2 regions of the Clostridium sp. TJA038 genome follow, and region 1 is predicted to be linked to the other one. Evidence: a T-box and tRNA genes for the amino acid it is inferred to sense, from the RefSeq annotation. Region 1 holds a T-box; the other holds one or more tRNA genes.
What was found. A T-box is a leader RNA that pairs with one kind of tRNA and senses whether it is charged. The one in region 1 lies ahead of AC4FQV_RS01525 (valine--tRNA ligase), so its partner is inferred to be a tRNA-Val.

Region 1 (9,444 bases):
GCTTCCATTATAAATGTCATATCCTTCTCAGCTTTTTCATTATTTAAAGCTTCATCATATGTTGGCCAAGCAGCTATTGTAATTGACTCTGTTTCTGTACTTAAGTGAGTATATATTTCCTCAGTTATAAATGGCATTACTGGGTGTAATAATTTTAATCCTGTATTTAAAACAGTATAAAGAACATTAAATACTACTCCCTTAGCCTTTTCATCATCACCATATAATACTGGTTTTACTAATTCTATATAATAATCACAAAACTCTGTCCATAAGAAATCATGTACTTTTTGAAGAGCTATTCCTAACTCATATTTTTCCATGTTTTCTGTAACTTCCTTAATTAGTGAGTTCATTCTTGATAATATCCATTTATCTGCTAAGCTATACTCTTTGCAGTCTTTGTATTTATCCATAAGCTCTCTATCTAAGTTCATCATAACAAATCTTGAAGCATTCCAAATCTTATTGGCAAAGTTTCTTGCAGCTTCAACTCTTTCAGGAATATATCTTATATCATTTCCTGGAGCATTTCCTGTTACTAACATAAATCTTAATGCATCTGCACCATATTCATCTATAACTTCTAAAGGGTCTACACCATTACCTAAAGATTTACTCATTTTTCTTCCTTGAGCATCTCTTATTATTCCATGTATTAATACTGTATCAAATGGTGTTTCTCCCATATTATGAATTCCTGAGAATATCATTCTAGCAACCCAGAAGAATATTATATCATATCCTGTAACTAATGTTGATGTTGGATAGAAAAACTCTAAATCTTCAGTTCTATCTGGCCATCCTAAAGTTGAGAAAGGCCATAGTGCTGAACTAAACCAAGTATCTAAAACATCTTTATCTTGTTCTATATTCTCTGAACCACAATTACAACATTTAGTTGGGTCTTCTAATTCAACCATTATTTCTCCACAATCTTTACAGTAGAATACTGGTATTCTATGTCCCCACCATAATTGTCTTGAAATACACCAATCTTGGATATTTTCCATCCAGTTGAAGTAAGTTTTTTCAAATCTTTCTGGAACAAACTTAGTTCCTTTATTTCTAACAACTGCTATAGCAGGGTCTGCTAATGATTGCATTTTTACATACCATTGTTTTGATATAATTGGCTCAACAACAGTTCCACATCTATCATGAGTACCAACATTATGAGTATGAGGTTTTACCTTAACTAATAATCCTAATTCCTCTAAATCTGAAACCATTTGTTTTCTAGCTTCATATCTATCTAAGCCTTTGTATTTTCCACCTAAATGATTTATTATACCACTATCATCCATAACCCTTATTTGTGGTAAGTTATGTCTTTTACCAACTTCAAAGTCATTAGGGTCGTGTGCAGGTGTTATTTTAACTGCTCCTGTTCCAAACTCTACATCTACATAATCATCTGCAATTATAGGTATTTCTCTATCAGTTAAAGGTAATTTTAACATTTTACCTACTAAATGTGCATATCTTTCATCCTTTGGATTAACAGCTACAGCACTATCTCCAAGTAAAGTTTCTGGTCTAGTTGTAGCTATTTCTAAAAACTCTTCAGAACCAACTACTGGATATTTAATATGCCAGAAATTGCCCTCTTTTTCTTCATACTCTATTTCAGCATCTGATAAAGCTGTTTGACACTTAGGACACCAGTTAGTTATTCTATTTCCTTGGTATATTAAACCTTCTTTATATAACTTAACAAATACATGTCTTACTGCCTTACTTAATCTATCATCCATTGTGAATGCTTCTCTTGTAAAGTCAGCTGAACATCCCATTTTTTTAAGTTGCTCTCTTATTCTTTCTCTATACTCATCTGTCCATTCCCAAACTTTTTCTAAGAAAGCTTCTCTTCCCATTTCTTTCTTATAAAGACCTTCTTTTAAAAGTTCATTCTCAACTTTAACTTCTGTTGCTATACTAGCATGGTCTTCTCCTGGTAACCATAAAGTACAATATCCTTGCATTCTCTTAAATCTTATAAGCATATCTTGAAGTGTATTATCAAGTGCATGGCCTAAGTGTAATTTACCAGTTATATTTGGTGGTGGCATTATTATAGTATAAGGTTTTTTACTCTTATCTACTATAGGAGTAAAATACTTTTTCTCTTGCCAAGTGCTATAAAGTCTTTCTTCAAACTCTTTAGGATTATACGTTGTAGAAATATTTTTATTATCCATTAGACTAACCTCCTTAAAATTTAAACACATTTTATGTATTTATATAAAACATTTCAAAAACTATCTTGAAACATCTTTTAACAAATTAATAATATTTTTAGGCAATAAAAAAAAGTCCCCATCCTTAAAAGGACGAAAACTCGCGGTACCACCTTTTTTCCCTCATTAAAAGGGCTCTCTAAAATTAACGACTGAATTTATGCCGTCTTTGATTACTTTAATCTTTTCATCAAAGAAACTCAAAAGCTACCTTCAAGATATCAAACTTAGAAATCTTACAGCCTTGGGATTTCCTCTCTTAAAGCTCTTCCTATCTTTACTCCTCTTTATCTCTGTTTATAAGCTTATTTAAATTATAGATATATCTTATACCATTATTTTAACTTATGTCAAGTAAAGAAGCTTAAATATAAGCTAAACTTTAAAAGATTTAATATTTAAATAAACATAGTTATTTAATTTATAATTATTATTTATTATGAATATTATGGCTAAATAGGTTAATAATTAAATATATATACTTAATTGGAGGTAAAAATGAACAACTTTTCAAAGGGAAATGAATTATATAACACTAAAAACTATTCAGATGCCATAAATTATTACAAAAAAGCTCTAGATAATGATGAATGCAAGTGTCATAGTTATTATAATTCTGGAGTTTGCTATATAAAGTTAAAACAATATGAAAAAGCTATAGATATGCTAAATAAAGCTTTAGAACTTAATAAGGACTCTAAATATTTCTTTAACTTAGCTTACTGCTATTCAATGATTAATAATAACTCAAAAGCCTTAAGATATTTTAATTTGGCTTGGGCCTTAGATAATAAAGATTCTGATTGTGAAAGAGCTATAAATTTAATTTTAAACAAAATATCTAAATAAAAATTTTTTACATAAAATAAAACTCACAAATACTTTTTTAATTAATAATTTGTGAGTTTTATTTTTATATTACCACTCTCCTACGATTTTCCCATCTCTATGAGTGCTTTCATTTCTTCTGCTATCAAAATAATTTCCTACATCTCCAAAGGTAGGGTCTACTGTTATCCATTTATTTTCATTCTCTAAATAAACTTCATTCCAGGCATGTGGTCCCCACTCTTTTCCATTAAAAGCTTCTCCTGTTAATAATCTAACCTTAAGCCCTACATCTCTAGCCATTGCAACATAAAGACATGCATAATCAAAGCAGATTCCCTTTTTGCTTTCAAAGGCCTCAATTGCTCCTGATTTATATTTAGATGTATCTTTTCCTATATTTGCTGCCTTTTCATCATCATAGGTAATACTTTCACTTACATATCTATATATTCTTTTAGCTTTTTCTCTATCTGTTTTTGCTCCCTTAGTAATCTCTAAAGCCTTTTCTTTAATAGCTTCATTAGACTTTATTCCTTCATCTAAAGTTACTCCATTATAAATATAAACAATATTTTTGTTTTGTTCTTTAACATACTCTTCTTTTTCTTCTTTTTCTCTAGCCTGTTCCTTTTCATCTACCTTGTTCTCATAATCCTTATAAAAAGTTTCATAATCTTTATTTAAAGCTTTGTAATACTTATTGTTACTTATTATTTTATAAGCCTTTGAAGATAAGGTATAATTTTCTACTTTATTTCCTAAATATCCTCTACTTCCTAATATAACTAATACTAAAGCAACTACTAACATGTAAAAAATAGCCTTTGGTATGCTTAATATAAGTGAAGCAAACTTACCAAATCTTTCACCCTTTTTAGCTTCCATTATTTTTATTATTTTAAGAATTGGATTTATAATAATGAAACTAAATATCTTAAATATAATTTTTACAACAAAATAAAGAAAAATAGTAAGTATTAAAACTATTAATATTATTATAACCTGTGGTGAAAGATTGAATTTTGAAACTAAACTATTAAATTCAACTAATAAAATAGAAACAGCTCTCTCAATTAAATCTATTCTCTTTACCGCAATAAAACTTAAATATAGCGCAAGAAAGAAAGATATATATCTTCCTAACTCCTCTATGCTATTTTTCATTCTAATTATATTAAACTTTCTTTTGTATGCAACTACTAAAGGTAGTATAAAAGAAAAAACTATAATTATATCTACTAAGTTAAATTTCATTTCACCTACTCCATATATTCATTATTTACAAGCTTTCTAACTATACTATTACAACAATCATAATCGTATCCCTTAGATAAAAGAAATCTAAATAATTTTTGAGATAATTTATATTTATCACTTTCTTTTTTCTTTAGTATATTATATTTTTTTTCTGCTAAATTAAAGGCAGTATCTCTCTCGCACTCAGAATCTATTTTAGATAATTTATCTAAAATTATCTCATCATTAATTCCTTTTCTTATAAGCGCATATTTTATCTTATTTTTCCCTTGACTTCTAAGTCTATCTTTTATATACATTTCTGCATATTTCTCATCATTTAAAAGATTATATTCTTTTAAAAAATCTATTACTCTTTTAATAGTATTTTCTTCAAATCCTTTTTCAAAAAGTTTTTCACTTATTTCCTTTTCAGTTTTATAAGTTTTTTCAACAGTTCTTAAGGCTGAATTTTTACACTTTATAAATTCATCTTCCTCTACAATTTCTTCTACCTTTTTAATATCTATTAAAGAATCCTTTTTTAATCCTTGTTTATATATAAGCTCTGCATCACAAGCAAAAGCAAAATTATCATCTACATAAACATTTACTCTATTTAAATTTTTCTTTTGAACTTCTATACTAGTTATTTTTCCCATTTCATCTACTCCATTGGTTTTAATATATGTATAGTAGGCTTATTTAAATACTTATTGCAAACTCTATATATATCTTCTCCAGTTAAGACTTCTAATTTTTCCATGCTATTTATAAACTCTGTTATATCTTTTCCTGCTAAGCTTTGAACTAGTACATAACTACAAAGGCTACTACAATCTTCTAAGGTAGATACAACCCCTGTTTTGTGAGTTTTTTTCATCATAGAAAGCATTTCTTCATCAAAGTTTATATTCTTATTTTTTATATCTAATATAGCTTTATTTATTATGTCAATTACTTCACCTATTGATTCTTCTCTAACTGATGTGAAAATATTCATAGTATTTACATTTTCATCTAAATCCATTTGACTATACACATCATAAGCTAACCCTCTTTCTTCTCTAAGCTCTCTAAATAATATAGAGTTAGAACTTTCAGCTAACTTATAACTTAAAATTTTTAAAGGAAGTTTATCTTCTTCATCTACCTCTTTAAAAGCATAAAGATAAGTTACAGTTCCTTGTTCTATTTGAGATTTATAAGTTGTTTTTATTAACTCCTTATTTTCCTCTCTTATTATTTTAGCCTTTTTATGTGCTTTTCCTTCCCACTTTCCAAATAAATCTGTTATTATTTTTTGCATTTGTTCATGACTAAAGGCACTTACAGTTACAATTACACAATTATCAGGAGTATAATATTTTTTATAAAAATCATAAACCTGTTTTCTTTTAAAGCCCTTAACATGTTCTTCCGTACCTGCAATAGAATTTTTAAGAGATGACTTAGTAAAAGCATATTCATGTGTTCTACTTAAACTTAAATCTTCAATGTCATCTTTATCACTTTTTATTTCTGATAAAACAACACCTTTTTCTTTTTTCATTTCCTTTTCATCAAAGGAGGAATTTAAAATCATATCACTTAATAACTCAATTCCCTTTTCAAATTCTTCATCTAAACATGTAATACTATAAACTGTTGATATATAATCTGTATAGGCATTATAATCTCCACCTAAAAATTCTAATTCTTTATTTAATTTTTCGTTACTTCTTTTTTTAGTTCCCTTAAAAAGCATATGTTCTACAAAATGACTCATTCCTAGTTCTTTTTCTTCTTCGTATAAAGAACCTATATTAATTCCAACGTTTATAGAAGCCAATCTTGTATCTTTTTTTATCGTTATAACTTTTAACCCATTAGGTAAAATTATGGTATTTTCATCAAATGTCCATCTTTTCATTAAAAACTCCCCTAAAATTATTTATATAAACCTTAATTTTCATTGTATAATATTAAGTAAGTTAAAACAATATTTTTTAAAGGTTGGTGGTTATATGAATAAAACAGTACTTATTGTAGAAGACGAAATAAGAATAAGATTTCTCGTAAGAGATTATTTTAAAAAAGAAGGCTTTAATGTATTAGAGGCCTCAGATGGTGAAGAGGCACTTAGGATATTTTCTGAAAATATAGTTGATTTAGTCATATTAGATATAATGATGCCAAAATTAGATGGTCTTGCTGTTTGTAGAAATATAAGGGAAGTATCTAATACACCAATAATACTTTTAACCGCTAAGAGCCAAGAGGAGGATAAACTTTTAGGATATGAACTTGGAGCTGATGACTATATGACAAAACCTTTCAGTCCTAAAGTTTTATTAGCTAAGGCAAAGGCTCTTTTAAAAAGAACTGGAAACTTAAATGATAAGAATATATTAGATTTTAATGGATTAACAATAAATAAACTTTCCCATGAAGTTAAATTAAATGGTGAAGAACTTCTTCTTTCTCCTAAAGAATATGACCTTCTTATATATTTATCTTCTAATGAAGGTATAGCCTTATCAAGAGATAAAATATTAGATAATGTTTGGGGATATGACTACTTTGGAGACATAAGAACAGTAGATACAAATATTAAAAGACTTAGAGAAAAATTACTAGATAAGGCTAATTATATAGCTACAGTACGAGGTAGCGGATATAAATTCGAGGTGAAATAGTGAAAAAAAGTATTTCTAAAAGACTATTTATAATAACCTTCGGTATAATAATATTTTTAACCTTGTTTACTATGATATTTCAGATTACTTTTTTCCAAGAATTTTATTATAAAAGAAAAAGTAGTGATTTAAGTAGTGCTGTTTTAAAATTTAGAGCTCTATATTCTTATGACATAAAAAATACAGATTCTCTATATAGAGCTTTAAGTCTTTTTGAACTAGAAAACAATGCTAAAATAGGAATTTACTCTATAGATAGCACCCCAAAATATGTCCCTGACCCAAATAATAAAAATTCGGAAGCAGTAGATTTATTAAACGATATTTTTAACGAACTTTATAGTGATCCAGATTTTGCAAAGACCTTATTAAATTCAAATTCTGGGGTAACAACAGAATTTAATAGTAGAAAATATTCTACTAAATATATTGTTTATATGGTTCCTTTTTCTCTTAATTCTAAAAATGACTCAATAATTATAGCCATAACCTCTTTTCAAGCTATTGAAGAAGCTAGTGCTTTAATAAAAGATTTTTACAAATACATAATTCTTATAGTAATAGTTATTGGTCTTATTTTGTCTTATGTATTTTCAAATTTAATTTCAAAGCCTCTAGTAAAATTAAATAACTCAGCTAAGAAAATGAGTGCTATGGACTTTTCTGAAAAATGTGATATAGATAGAGAAGATGAAATAGGTAACCTAGCTAAAACTTTAAACTTCCTCTCAAAAAATCTTTCTAATGCTTTAGATGATTTAAAAATTAAAAATAAAAAATTAGAAGAAGATATAGAAAAAGAGAGAGAATTAGAAAAGCTTAGAAAAGATTTTATAGCTGGTGCTTCTCATGAACTTAAAACTCCAATTGGTATAATATCTGGTTATGCAGAGGGCATAAAAGATGGAATAGTAGACCATAAAGATCAAGAAATTTATCTAGATATAATAATAGATGAAGCAGAAAAAATGAATAAATTAGTTATGGATATGCTAGAACTTTCAAAGTTAGAATCTGGGAAAATAGACCTTCATATAATTGATTTTTCCTTAAATGACCTTACTGAAGAAGTCCTAGTAAAAAACTCTGTAGATATAAACAAAAATAATTTAACCATAGTAAAAAATTACTCTCCTAGTGAAGACCTTTATGTAAAAGGAGATGATTTTAAAATTGAACAAGTAATAACTAACTTTGTAACTAATGCTATTAAATATTCTGAACCTAATAGTAAAATTATAATAGATATAAAACCTCTTGATGATGATAAGGTATATTTCTCTATTGAAAACACAGGAGCTCATATTCCTGATTCAGATATAAATAAAATTTGGAACCAATTTTATAGAGGAGATAGTTCAAGAAATAGAGGTACTAGAAGTACTGGTCTTGGCTTATCTATAGTTAAAAATCTACTTCAAGCTCATGAAAGTGAATTTGGAGTTATGAACACAGAAAATGGTGTTAAATTTTTCTTCACCTTAGAAAAATCTAAGGAAATTGATAATTTAGAAGAAATATAACCTTTTTAAATTATAAAAAAAGAAGAGTTTTTCTCTTCTTTTTTTATAATTATATTTTTAAAGCATTCCACCATCTACAGTTAAAATTTGTCCTGTTAAATAAGATGAATCTTCAGAAGCTAAAAATTTTGCAATCTTTCCAATTTCAAAGACCTCTCCAAATCTACCCATAGGTATTTCTTGCTCTAATTCTTCCTTTTCTTCTTTAGTAAGCCATGAATTCATCTCTGTGTTTATAACCCCTGGTGCTATGCAATTAACTCTTATTCCCCAAGGAGCAACTTCCTTTGATAAGGCCTTAGTAAACAAATTAATTCCTCCCTTAGTAATTGAATATAAAACTTCACAGGAAGCTCCAACATTTCCCCATATAGAAGATATGTTTATAATTGAAGAATTACCTCCTGCTCTTAATAAATCCATAGCATCTCTTGTAAGCTTCATAGCGCCTATTAAATTTATATTCATAATACTATCAATATCTTCATCAGTAGAATCCATAAATAATCCAATCTTTGATATACCTGCATTATTTACTAATATATCTAGTTTTCCAAATTTATCTTTAATAAAATTTATTATATTCTCTCTATGAAGTCTATTTCCTATATCTCCTCCTAAAACCTCTCCTGTTCCTCCTAAAGATTTAATAATCTCTAAGGTTTCCTTTGCTCCTTTTAAATCACTATTATAACCTATTAAAACAAAGGCTCCAGCTTTTCCAAATTCTATGGCTATGCCTTTTCCTATCCCCTTTGAAGCTCCTGTTATATAGGCTATTTTTCCAAGTAAACTCTTCTCCATTAATATTTCATCCTTTTCTTTATAAGTTTAATTTTTTATAAATTAGTATCAATATTTTAAATTAAAACATCTCCTATTATCCTCTTTGCATTTTTATAGTATATTTTCTCTATTTCATCCTCTTTAAATCCT
Region 2 (9,444 bases), 260 kb from region 1:
TCTTTAGCTTTTCTATTTAATTTAAAAGCACCTATAATATTTTTTTCTCTTTCAGCTTTAGATAAAGTTTTTTGTTCTTTAACCCTATTTTTCTTATTTAATATATTTATTACCTTTAAATTTAATCTTTCACCTAATTTTCTAGATAGATATTCACATTGATTAAACCCTCTTTTTTTAAGTGAGTTCTTAGAAGAAGGAACAAAAGTTATATAATCTAAATTAAGCTTTTCCTTTTTAACTCTTTCCTCTAATAAAAGAACTAATATTTCACCAGCATTAAAATCTCCCTTATACTTTAATCTTAATATTAAATCTTTTACTGAATATGAATAATAAGAACAAACCAAAAGATTACATTCCTCAATATTAAAAATTTCATCTATCCTTTGTATTTTATTAAAACAATTATTGCAAATAATATCTTCTCTATAATTATTGCAAATATAACATTTTTCTTCTCTTGGATAAATTACTTCTAAAAGACATTTAAATAAATGATTTATACTTTTTTTGATTCTCTCCATAAGGTTTTATTAAAACTTCTAGCTATCCTCCTAGCCAATTCTATATTTTCCTCTTCGCAATTAGTAAGAATTAAAACCTCTTTATTGTTATTGTTTTCTTTACATAAAGCACCACAAGCAAATATTATTTTCTTATAATCTATACAGTCATGTGCAAAAGAATATATAAGTACATCACAGTCTGATAAAAAATCAAAATATTTAGAAAGGGAATCTGTCATAAATATTATCCCTTCCTTTCTTAACTTGCTTTCCTTTAATGCATAAAAAAAGGTATTTCTCTTATCTTCTTTTATTATTTTAACCTTATTTTTCAAATTTAAATCATAAGTATAATAATCATATATTTTATCTAAATTTAATTTATTAGGAAAATCTATAACTAATAATCTTTTTTCTTTTATAAACCATTCTATATAATCGTATAAATTATAAGGCATAGATGATTCTAAGTTATATCTAGTTGTTATAACTCTAGGTTCTAAAAAATGTTCTTTTCTATTATTAAAAACTTCTATGTGCTTTATATTATTAAATATCTTAAAAACTGAACATATTATTATTTTTTTACAAAACCTTTTTAAATACATCAAGTCCTCAGTACATTGAAGAGAAGTCTTACTTGAATAAGAGCTTATGTCATCATAAATTACTAAATCAAAATTTTCTTTCAAGTTAAAAATATCTCTAAAATTTACAAAATAAAAATTTGATGCTTTTATCTTTTCACTATTAAAAGATTTTTTATTTTTTCCTACATATAAAACTTTATCACTATTTTTTAAACAATAATAAAGAAAATCCTTAAGAAAATTTATATCTTCATAGGGCTCACATATAAAATTTATAAATATTTCTTCTTTTTTAAAGTACCACTTTTTTAATAAACTATTATATTTATTCTCCTCTTTTAAGTTATTTTCATATAACCCCAAGTGAAATTCCTCCTATTTTATTCTTTTTCAAAAACCTCATTAGATATAACTTCTCTTATCCTCCAATTAAGAGAAGAATATCTCTCCATACTCCTATTATTATCAACCATATATTTTAAAGCCTTTGGAACTCCAACTACAACCACTAATTCTTTTGCTCTAGTTATCCCTGTATATAATAAATTCCTATTCATAAGTAAGGGTGCTCCCATATATGCTGGAATTATAACGACCTTAAATTCACTTCCTTGACTTTTATGTATTGTAATTGCATAAGCTAAATCTAATTCATCTAAATACATAAAATCATAAACAACTTCTCTCTCATCATCAAAAATTATAGACAATTTCTTTCCCTCTAGGTCTATGCTTTTTATAAATCCCATATCTCCATTAAATACGCCAACACCTTCATGCTCACCTTTTCCTGCTATTCTAGTCCATTTTAAAGAGTAGTTATTTTTAATTTGCATAACCTTATCGCCTTCTCTAAATATAACACTTCTAAATTCTTTTTCTTTTTTATAAGGTGCCTTTGGATTTAATACACTTTGAAGTTTCTCATTTAAATTTGTAACTCCTAATATTCCCTTCTTCATAGGAACTAAAACCTGTATACTTTTTAATTTATCCCACTTTGGATTAAACTTAGGTAATCTAGTATTTATTAAATCTACAATAGTGTTTAATATACCATCTTGAAAGTCATTTCTTATAAAGAAAAAATCTGTTCCCTTTTCATTTAATTTAGGCATTTCTCCCTGATTTATTTTATGGGCATTTATTACAATCATACTCTCTTTTCCCTGCCTAAATATTTCTTTTAAACGTACAACCTTTGTAAAGCCACTTTCTATAAAATCTTTTAATACATTTCCTGCACCTACTGATGGAAGCTGGTCTACATCTCCAACTATAATAAGCCTAGTTCCAACTTTAATTGCCTTAAGAAGTGCATTCATTAAAGTTATATCAATCATTGATGCCTCATCTATTATAACAACATCTGCCTCTAAGGAATTATCTTCTGTATTAGTTATAAAAACACTTTCTTCCTTTTCAAAAACCCCCATATCAAGCATTCTATGTATTGTTGTTGCCTCTTTACCTGTTGATTCACTCATTCTTTTAGCAGCTCTTCCTGTGGGAGCTCCCAAAAGAACCTTCATTCCACAGGTTTCAAAAATTTCAATTATACATTTTATTATTGTTGTTTTTCCTGTACCAGGACCACCTGTTATTATTTCTATACCATTTTGAAAAGCACTTATTATAGCATCTTTTTGTGATTTAGCAAAAGTTATATTATTTTTCTTTTCAAATTGAAGTATTAAGTGATTTACATCTACATTTACATCTTGAAAATTACTTATAGCTAAGGTTAAAATTCTGTTAGTTATTCCAAGCTCACAATAATAATTAGGTATTGTAAAAACACCTTCTTTATCATTAATTTTTTCTAGTTTTATTTTTCTATCTAAAGCAGCATTTTTAATATTTTCTTCTATTACATCATAACTTACAGTAAGTACATTACTAGCTTCTTTAATAAGTTTATCCTTTGGCATAAATGTATGCCCATTAGCACAAAAATCATTTATTACATATCTTATTCCACTTTGAATTCTAAAGGGAGAATCAATTTCTATTCCTAAACTTCTAGCAATTTTATCTGAAGTTTTAAACCCTATTCCTGAAATTTCATCACAGAGTATGTATGGATTATTTTTTACTGTTTCTACTGAGTTTGCTCCATACTTTTTATATATTTTCAAACATTGATTTACACTTAATCCATGAGTTTGCAAAAATATAGTTATATTTTTTAATTCTCTTTGTTCTTTATATGAATCAATTATAGTTTCTAATTTTTTCTTTCCTATACCTTCTATTTCTTTTAATCTTTCTATATTATTATCTAAAATATCAAGAGTATCTTCTCCAAATTTATTTACAATTTTTTTTGCTGTAACAGGCCCAATACCTTGTATTATTCCAGAAGCTAAATATTTTTCTATTCCTTCTTTTGAAGTTGGTAATATTTCTTCACACTCTTCCACCTTAAATTGTTTTCCAAAATTAGAATGATTAACCCAACTTCCTTTTAACTTTAAAGTTTGACCTTCCTTTACATGAGGCAAAACTCCAACAACTGTATGATTAATATTATTTTCTCTAAATTTTATTACTGTATAACCAGTATCTGCACTATTAAATACTATACTCTCAACTATTCCATTTAGTACTTCCATATTACCTCCTAAAAGGTTTTTTCTTTAATATTTACTACTAATTATATCACAATTATTTAATTTAAATCATAAGGCTTATTATGTTGACTTACTTAAATTAAAATTTTAAGATTATTATGAGGAAGGTGATTCGTATGTTAATAAAAAACTGTAATATAGTATATTTAGATAAGATTGAAAAAGGAAATATACTTATAGAAAATGGGAAAATTAAAGATATAAATCCTAAAAATGAATGTGATTGTGAAGTTATAGATGGACAAGGATTGTATCTATCTCCTGGATTTATAGATGTTCATATACATGGTGCTGGTGGGCATGATACCATGGATGGAACTTATGAAGCCATAAATGAAATCTCAAAAGTTATAGTTAAGCATGGTACAACTTCATTTTTACCAACAACTATGACTGTAGCTGCTGAAGATGTATGTAAATCAATGAAAGCAATTCATAAAGCAAAAACTGAAGGAACTGAAGGTGCTAATGTTTTAGGTGCTCACTTAGAAGGTCCATTTATAAGTCCTGGAGCCATAGGTGCTCAAAATCCTGAATTTTTAATACCTCCAACTGAAGAAAACTTTTATAAATTAGTTGGAGAACATGAAGAGGATGTTGTATCAATAACTCTTGCTCCTGAAGTAGATGGTGCTAAAGACCTTACTAAATTTTTAAGCAAAAAAGGTATAGTAGTTTCTATGGGACACACAAAGGCAACTTATGAAGAAGCTATGGAAGGAATAAAATGTGGTTGTTCTCATGCTACGCACCTTTTTAATGCAATGACTCCATTTACTCATAGAGAACCTGGAGTTGTAGGTGCAGTTTTTGATAGTGAAATAACTACTGAAACAATATCTGATGGTATTCATATAGCATATCCAAGTTTAAGAGTTGCATATAAACAAAAGGGAACAGATAAAGTTCTATTAATAACTGATGCTATGATGGCTTGTTGTATGCCTGATGGAATGTATACATTAGGTGGTCAAGATGTTGAAGTTAAAAATGGTGCTGCAAGATTATTAAGTGGTTCTTTAGCAGGTTCAATTTTAACATTAGATGTTGCAGTTAAAAATGTATTTTTAAATACTAATTATCCACTTAATGAGGTTATAAAAATGGCTACTTATAATGGTGCAAGACATTGTAAAGTAGACGATAGAAAAGGTTTAATTAAGGAAGGTTATGATGCTGACTTAATTCTTTTTGATGAAAATATAGATATAAAATACGTAATAGTTAATGGAAAAATAGTTCATAAAGCTTAAAAAATTTATTATATTACAAAATTAATTTTATGAACTTATAAATAATATATAAAAAAGCTTAGGATTTTTCCTAAGCTTTTTTATATTAAAGATATTTTTTTATTTCTTCAACTTTATTTAAGTTTTCCCATGGAAGGTCTAAATCTGTTCTTCCAAAGTGTCCATAAGCAGCTGTTTGTTTGTATATAGGTCTTCTTAAGTCTAAGTCTCTTATTATAGCACCTGGTCTTAAGTCAAATACCTTATTTATTATATCAACTATTTTTTCGTCAGAAATTTTTCCTGTTCCGAAAGTATCTACTATTATTGATACTGGTTTAGCAACACCTATAGCATAAGCAACTTGAACTTCTAATTTATCTGCAACACCTGCAGCAACTAAGTTTTTAGCTACCCATCTAGCAGCATATGCAGCTGATCTATCAACCTTAGTTGGATCTTTTCCTGAGAAAGCACCACCACCGTGTCTTCCATATCCACCATAAGTGTCAACAATTATTTTTCTTCCTGTTAATCCAGCATCTCCTTGAGGTCCGCCTATAACGAATCTTCCAGTTGGATTTATATAGTATTTAGTATTTTCATCTAATAATTCTGCTGGTATAACAGCTTTTATAACATGCTCCATTAAATCAGCTTGTATTTGCTCTTGAGAAACCTCAGGACCATGTTGTGTTGAAATTACTATTGCATCTATTCTAACTGGTTTGTCATCTTCATACTCAACAGTAACTTGAGTTTTTCCATCTGGTCTTAAGTAAGGTAAAGTTCCGTTCTTTCTTACCTCTGTTAATCTTCTTGATAATCTATGAGCCATAGCTATTGGTGCTGGCATAAATTCTTCAGTTTCATTAGTAGCAAAACCAAACATCATTCCTTGGTCTCCTGCACCTACTGCATCTATATCAATTTTTTCTCCTGCTCTTGATTCTAAAGCTTCATCAACACCCATAGCGATATCTGATGATTGCTCATCTATTGTAGTCATAACTGAACAAGTTTCACAGTCAAATCCATATTTAGCTCTATCATATCCTATATTTTTTATAGTTTCTCTAGCTATTTTAGGAATATCAACATAACAGTTTGTTGTTATTTCTCCCATTACAACTACTAATCCTGTAGTAACAGCTGTTTCACAAGCAACTCTTGCATTTGGGTCTTTTTCAAATATAGCATCTAAAACTGCATCTGAAATTTGGTCACAAATTTTATCTGGATGTCCTTCAGTAACTGATTCTGATGTAAATAATCTTCTCATGATTTAGGCTATCTTACACTTATATTAAGATAGCTAATTCACCCCTTTCATTTTTTATTTATCCAACCCTATATATTCAACAAGTAATATTTATTATCTTCCCACGACTTAAAATAATATATTTTTTGTTTATTAAAATCATCTTAATGCGCGCCTTTAAAATGATTTTAATAAAAAAATCTCTTCTTAAAGACTTAAGAAGAGATTTTAGTTATACACTAAATTTATCTTCTCTCATCTTGTAAAGAATTTCTTTACCGGAATTGGCACCTTAGTGAATTTCACTGGTTGCCGGGTTTCATAGGGCCTGTTTCCCTCCACCTCTCTGGATAAGAGTATATAAATACTAAATATTCTATTTTAAATATATTATTTTAACAAAGAGACACTAAATTAAGTGTCTCTTGCTGGTGGTGGAAGAAGGATTCGAACCTTCGAAGTCGTCCGACAACAGATTTACAGTCTGCCCCCTTTGGCCACTCGGGAATTCCACCACATTTGGAGCTGATGATCGGACTTGAACCGATAACCTGCTGATTACAAGTCAGCTGCTCTGCCAATTGAGCCACACCAGCATATTTATATTTTATTTTTTAATTGGTGGTGGAAGAAGGATTCGAACCTTCGAAGTCGTCCGACAACAGATTTACAGTCTGCCCCCTTTGGCCACTCGGGAATTCCACCACTTATGGAGCTGATGATCGGACTTGAACCGATAACCTGCTGATTACAAGTCAGCTGCTCTGCCAATTGAGCCACACCAGCGTATTTATTATTTTATTTTTAATGGTGGTCGCAACAGGGATCGAACCTGTGACCCCCTGCTTGTAAGGCAGGTGCTCTCCCAGCTGAGCTATGCGACCTTATTGGTGGTGGAAGAAGGATTCGAACCTTCGAAGTCGTCCGACAACAGATTTACAGTCTGCCCCCTTTGGCCACTCGGGAATTCCACCACTTATGGAGCTGATGATCGGACTTGAACCGATAACCTGCTGATTACAAGTCAGCTGCTCTGCCAATTGAGCCACACCAGCGTATTTTTAACTTCTATCTCTTGGCTCATCGCCAATCGACAAGACTTAGTATATATTGTTATGCTTTTTATTTCAAACTCAATTTTAAGCCATTTAAAGATATTATGTTAATTTATTTTTAAATTACTCTTTTTTTCTCCAATTTACTTCTTTTTTAACTTATATTTTTTCTTCTATTAGCGATATATTTATAAAAGGATTTAATAATTCTTTTACATACTCAAAATCTTTATAGGATAGCTTCTCTTGAAGTATTTTAAATATATCAATAGCTGCCTCTAACTCATCTGTTCTTTTTATGTGCTTTAATAAAGTTTTATAGTCATCTATAGATAACTCCTTAGATAATTTTAATAATTTAAATTTATCCTTCTTACTTATCTTACTTGGAATAGAGTACTTATCAACTTTAAAAAGCTTTATATTTTCCTTTTTATTTTCTTTTAAGGAATTATTTTTTTCCTTTGAACTACTATTTTTAAATTCATTAACTTTATTTGAATCTTTATTTATTTCTAATTCTTTTTTATCATTTTCTTCTACTTTATTATTTTCATCTTTTTTAATAAAATTATCTTTTTCTATATTACTTTTTTCTTTACTTGGCAAAATTACTTTTTCTTCGTTTAAAGGTGCTTTTTCTACTTTTTCTTTATTGAAATTATTATTTTCATTAAGTACTAAACTTTCTTTTTTCAATTTTATTTTTTCTTTATTTACCTTCGGAATATTTATAATAACTCCTAAAGTTATAATAGTTAAAGTTATTACTAAAAGACTTAAAACTTTTCTACTCATAAATGTCCTCACCTCTTCTTTAATAATTTCCACATAAAATATTTTTATACTTGATTTAATATTTCTATTTTTTCCTTCATATAATTAACTGATAGAAACTTAAAATATTAAGAAAGGAGTATGTCAAACTAGTTTTAAGCCTTTGACATAGTGATACCTTGGAAAAAGTGAAAATTTACTATAAAAATAACTTATCATATTATAAAATTTCTAATTTCCTTAAAAATCATATAGATGAAAAAACAATTATAGTATGTATAGGAACAGATAAATGTATTGGTGATTGTCTTGGCCCTATGGTTGGTACATTATTAAAAGAAAAATCTTTTCCTTTAAAGGTTTTTGGAACTTTAAAATCTCCAATTCACGCCTTAAATTTAGATACTGAAATAGATAAAATTTCAAAAGCATATCCTAATCATAAAATACTAGCAATTGATGCTTGCTTAGGTGATGCAAATTCTATTGGAGAAATTCATGTTAGAACTAAGCCAATATATCCTGGAAAAGGTGTTGGAAAAACTTTAAGAAGTGTTGGAAATATTTCTATAATAGCTATAGTAGATTCTTCTGAGAATATAGAATCATTTACTTCTAGACCTATTAGATTAAATTTTATATTAGATATGTCTAAAGTTATAGCAGATTCTTTAGTTACAGCCTATAACTTAAATAAAAAAAATTAACTACATATCTCTTAATCTAAGAGATATGTAGTTAATTTTATTCGTCTATCAATTTAACTTCTAAATTATCCATACTTATATTTAATTTTTCAAATGTCTTTAATACCTTACCAGTACCCTCTGCAACGCATTTTATAGCATCATCTGCTACTTTAACCTTAATGCCTGTCCTTTCCTCAATAAATCTATCAAGTCCATTTAATAAAGCTCCTCCACCAGTCATAAGAATTCCTTCTTCTATTATGTCTGCTGCTAATTCTGGTGGTGTTTTTTCAAGAACAGAATGAACTGCCTCTCCAATTGTGCTAACTTCATCTTTTAAAGCCATTCTAAGCTCATCACTATCAACATTTATAGTTCCTGGTAGTCCTGTAATAAGGTTTCTTCCTTTAACTTCCATAGTTTCTTTTCTATTTCCTTCTACTGCTGTAGCAACGTTTATTTTTAATTCTTCTGCTGTTCTTTCACCAATCATAAGCTTATATTTATTTCTTACAAACTTTATTATAGCTTCATCAAATTTATCACCAGCTACTTTTACAGACTCTCTTATAACAATTCCTCCAAGAGAAATTATTGCTATATCTGCTGTACCTCCACCTATATCAACAACCATATGTCCACTTGCTTTAGATATATCTAAACCTGCTCCTATAGCAGCTGCTAATGGTTCTTCTATA

Region 2: it has a tRNA-Val gene. The T-box ahead of AC4FQV_RS01525 (valine--tRNA ligase) is inferred to sense a tRNA for this amino acid. The anticodon was not compared.

What each region holds. Positions count from the first base shown of each region.
Region 1 covers NZ_JBZEFA010000001.1:321,075-330,518, reverse strand. The annotation lists gene AC4FQV_RS01525 (valine--tRNA ligase) at 1-2,201, opposite strand, end outside; T-box leader at 2,327-2,543, opposite strand; gene AC4FQV_RS01520 (tetratricopeptide repeat protein) at 2,739-3,089, shown strand; gene AC4FQV_RS01515 (transglutaminase-like domain-containing protein) at 3,159-4,325, opposite strand; gene recX (recombination regulator RecX) at 4,331-4,969, opposite strand; gene AC4FQV_RS01505 (M16 family metallopeptidase) at 4,975-6,219, opposite strand; gene AC4FQV_RS01500 (response regulator transcription factor) at 6,314-6,985, shown strand; gene AC4FQV_RS01495 (HAMP domain-containing sensor histidine kinase) at 6,985-8,508, shown strand; gene ymfI (elongation factor P 5-aminopentanone reductase) at 8,566-9,312, opposite strand; gene AC4FQV_RS01485 (dipeptidase) at 9,369-9,444, opposite strand, start outside.
Region 2 covers NZ_JBZEFA010000001.1:60,183-69,626, reverse strand. The annotation lists gene AC4FQV_RS00370 (ComF family protein) at 1-527, opposite strand, end outside; gene AC4FQV_RS00365 (hypothetical protein) at 503-1,462, opposite strand; gene recD2 (SF1B family DNA helicase RecD2) at 1,480-3,714, opposite strand; gene nagA (N-acetylglucosamine-6-phosphate deacetylase) at 3,849-4,985, shown strand; gene metK (methionine adenosyltransferase) at 5,071-6,246, opposite strand; SAM riboswitch class I at 6,478-6,582, opposite strand; tRNA gene AC4FQV_RS00345 (tRNA-Tyr) at 6,655-6,740, opposite strand; tRNA gene AC4FQV_RS00340 (tRNA-Thr) at 6,746-6,821, opposite strand; tRNA gene AC4FQV_RS00335 (tRNA-Tyr) at 6,845-6,930, opposite strand; tRNA gene AC4FQV_RS00330 (tRNA-Thr) at 6,936-7,011, opposite strand; tRNA gene AC4FQV_RS00325 (tRNA-Val) at 7,034-7,109, opposite strand; tRNA gene AC4FQV_RS00320 (tRNA-Tyr) at 7,114-7,199, opposite strand; tRNA gene AC4FQV_RS00315 (tRNA-Thr) at 7,205-7,280, opposite strand; gene AC4FQV_RS00310 (hypothetical protein) at 7,440-8,078, opposite strand; gene yyaC (spore protease YyaC) at 8,237-8,764, shown strand; gene mreB (rod shape-determining protein MreB) at 8,802-9,444, opposite strand, start outside.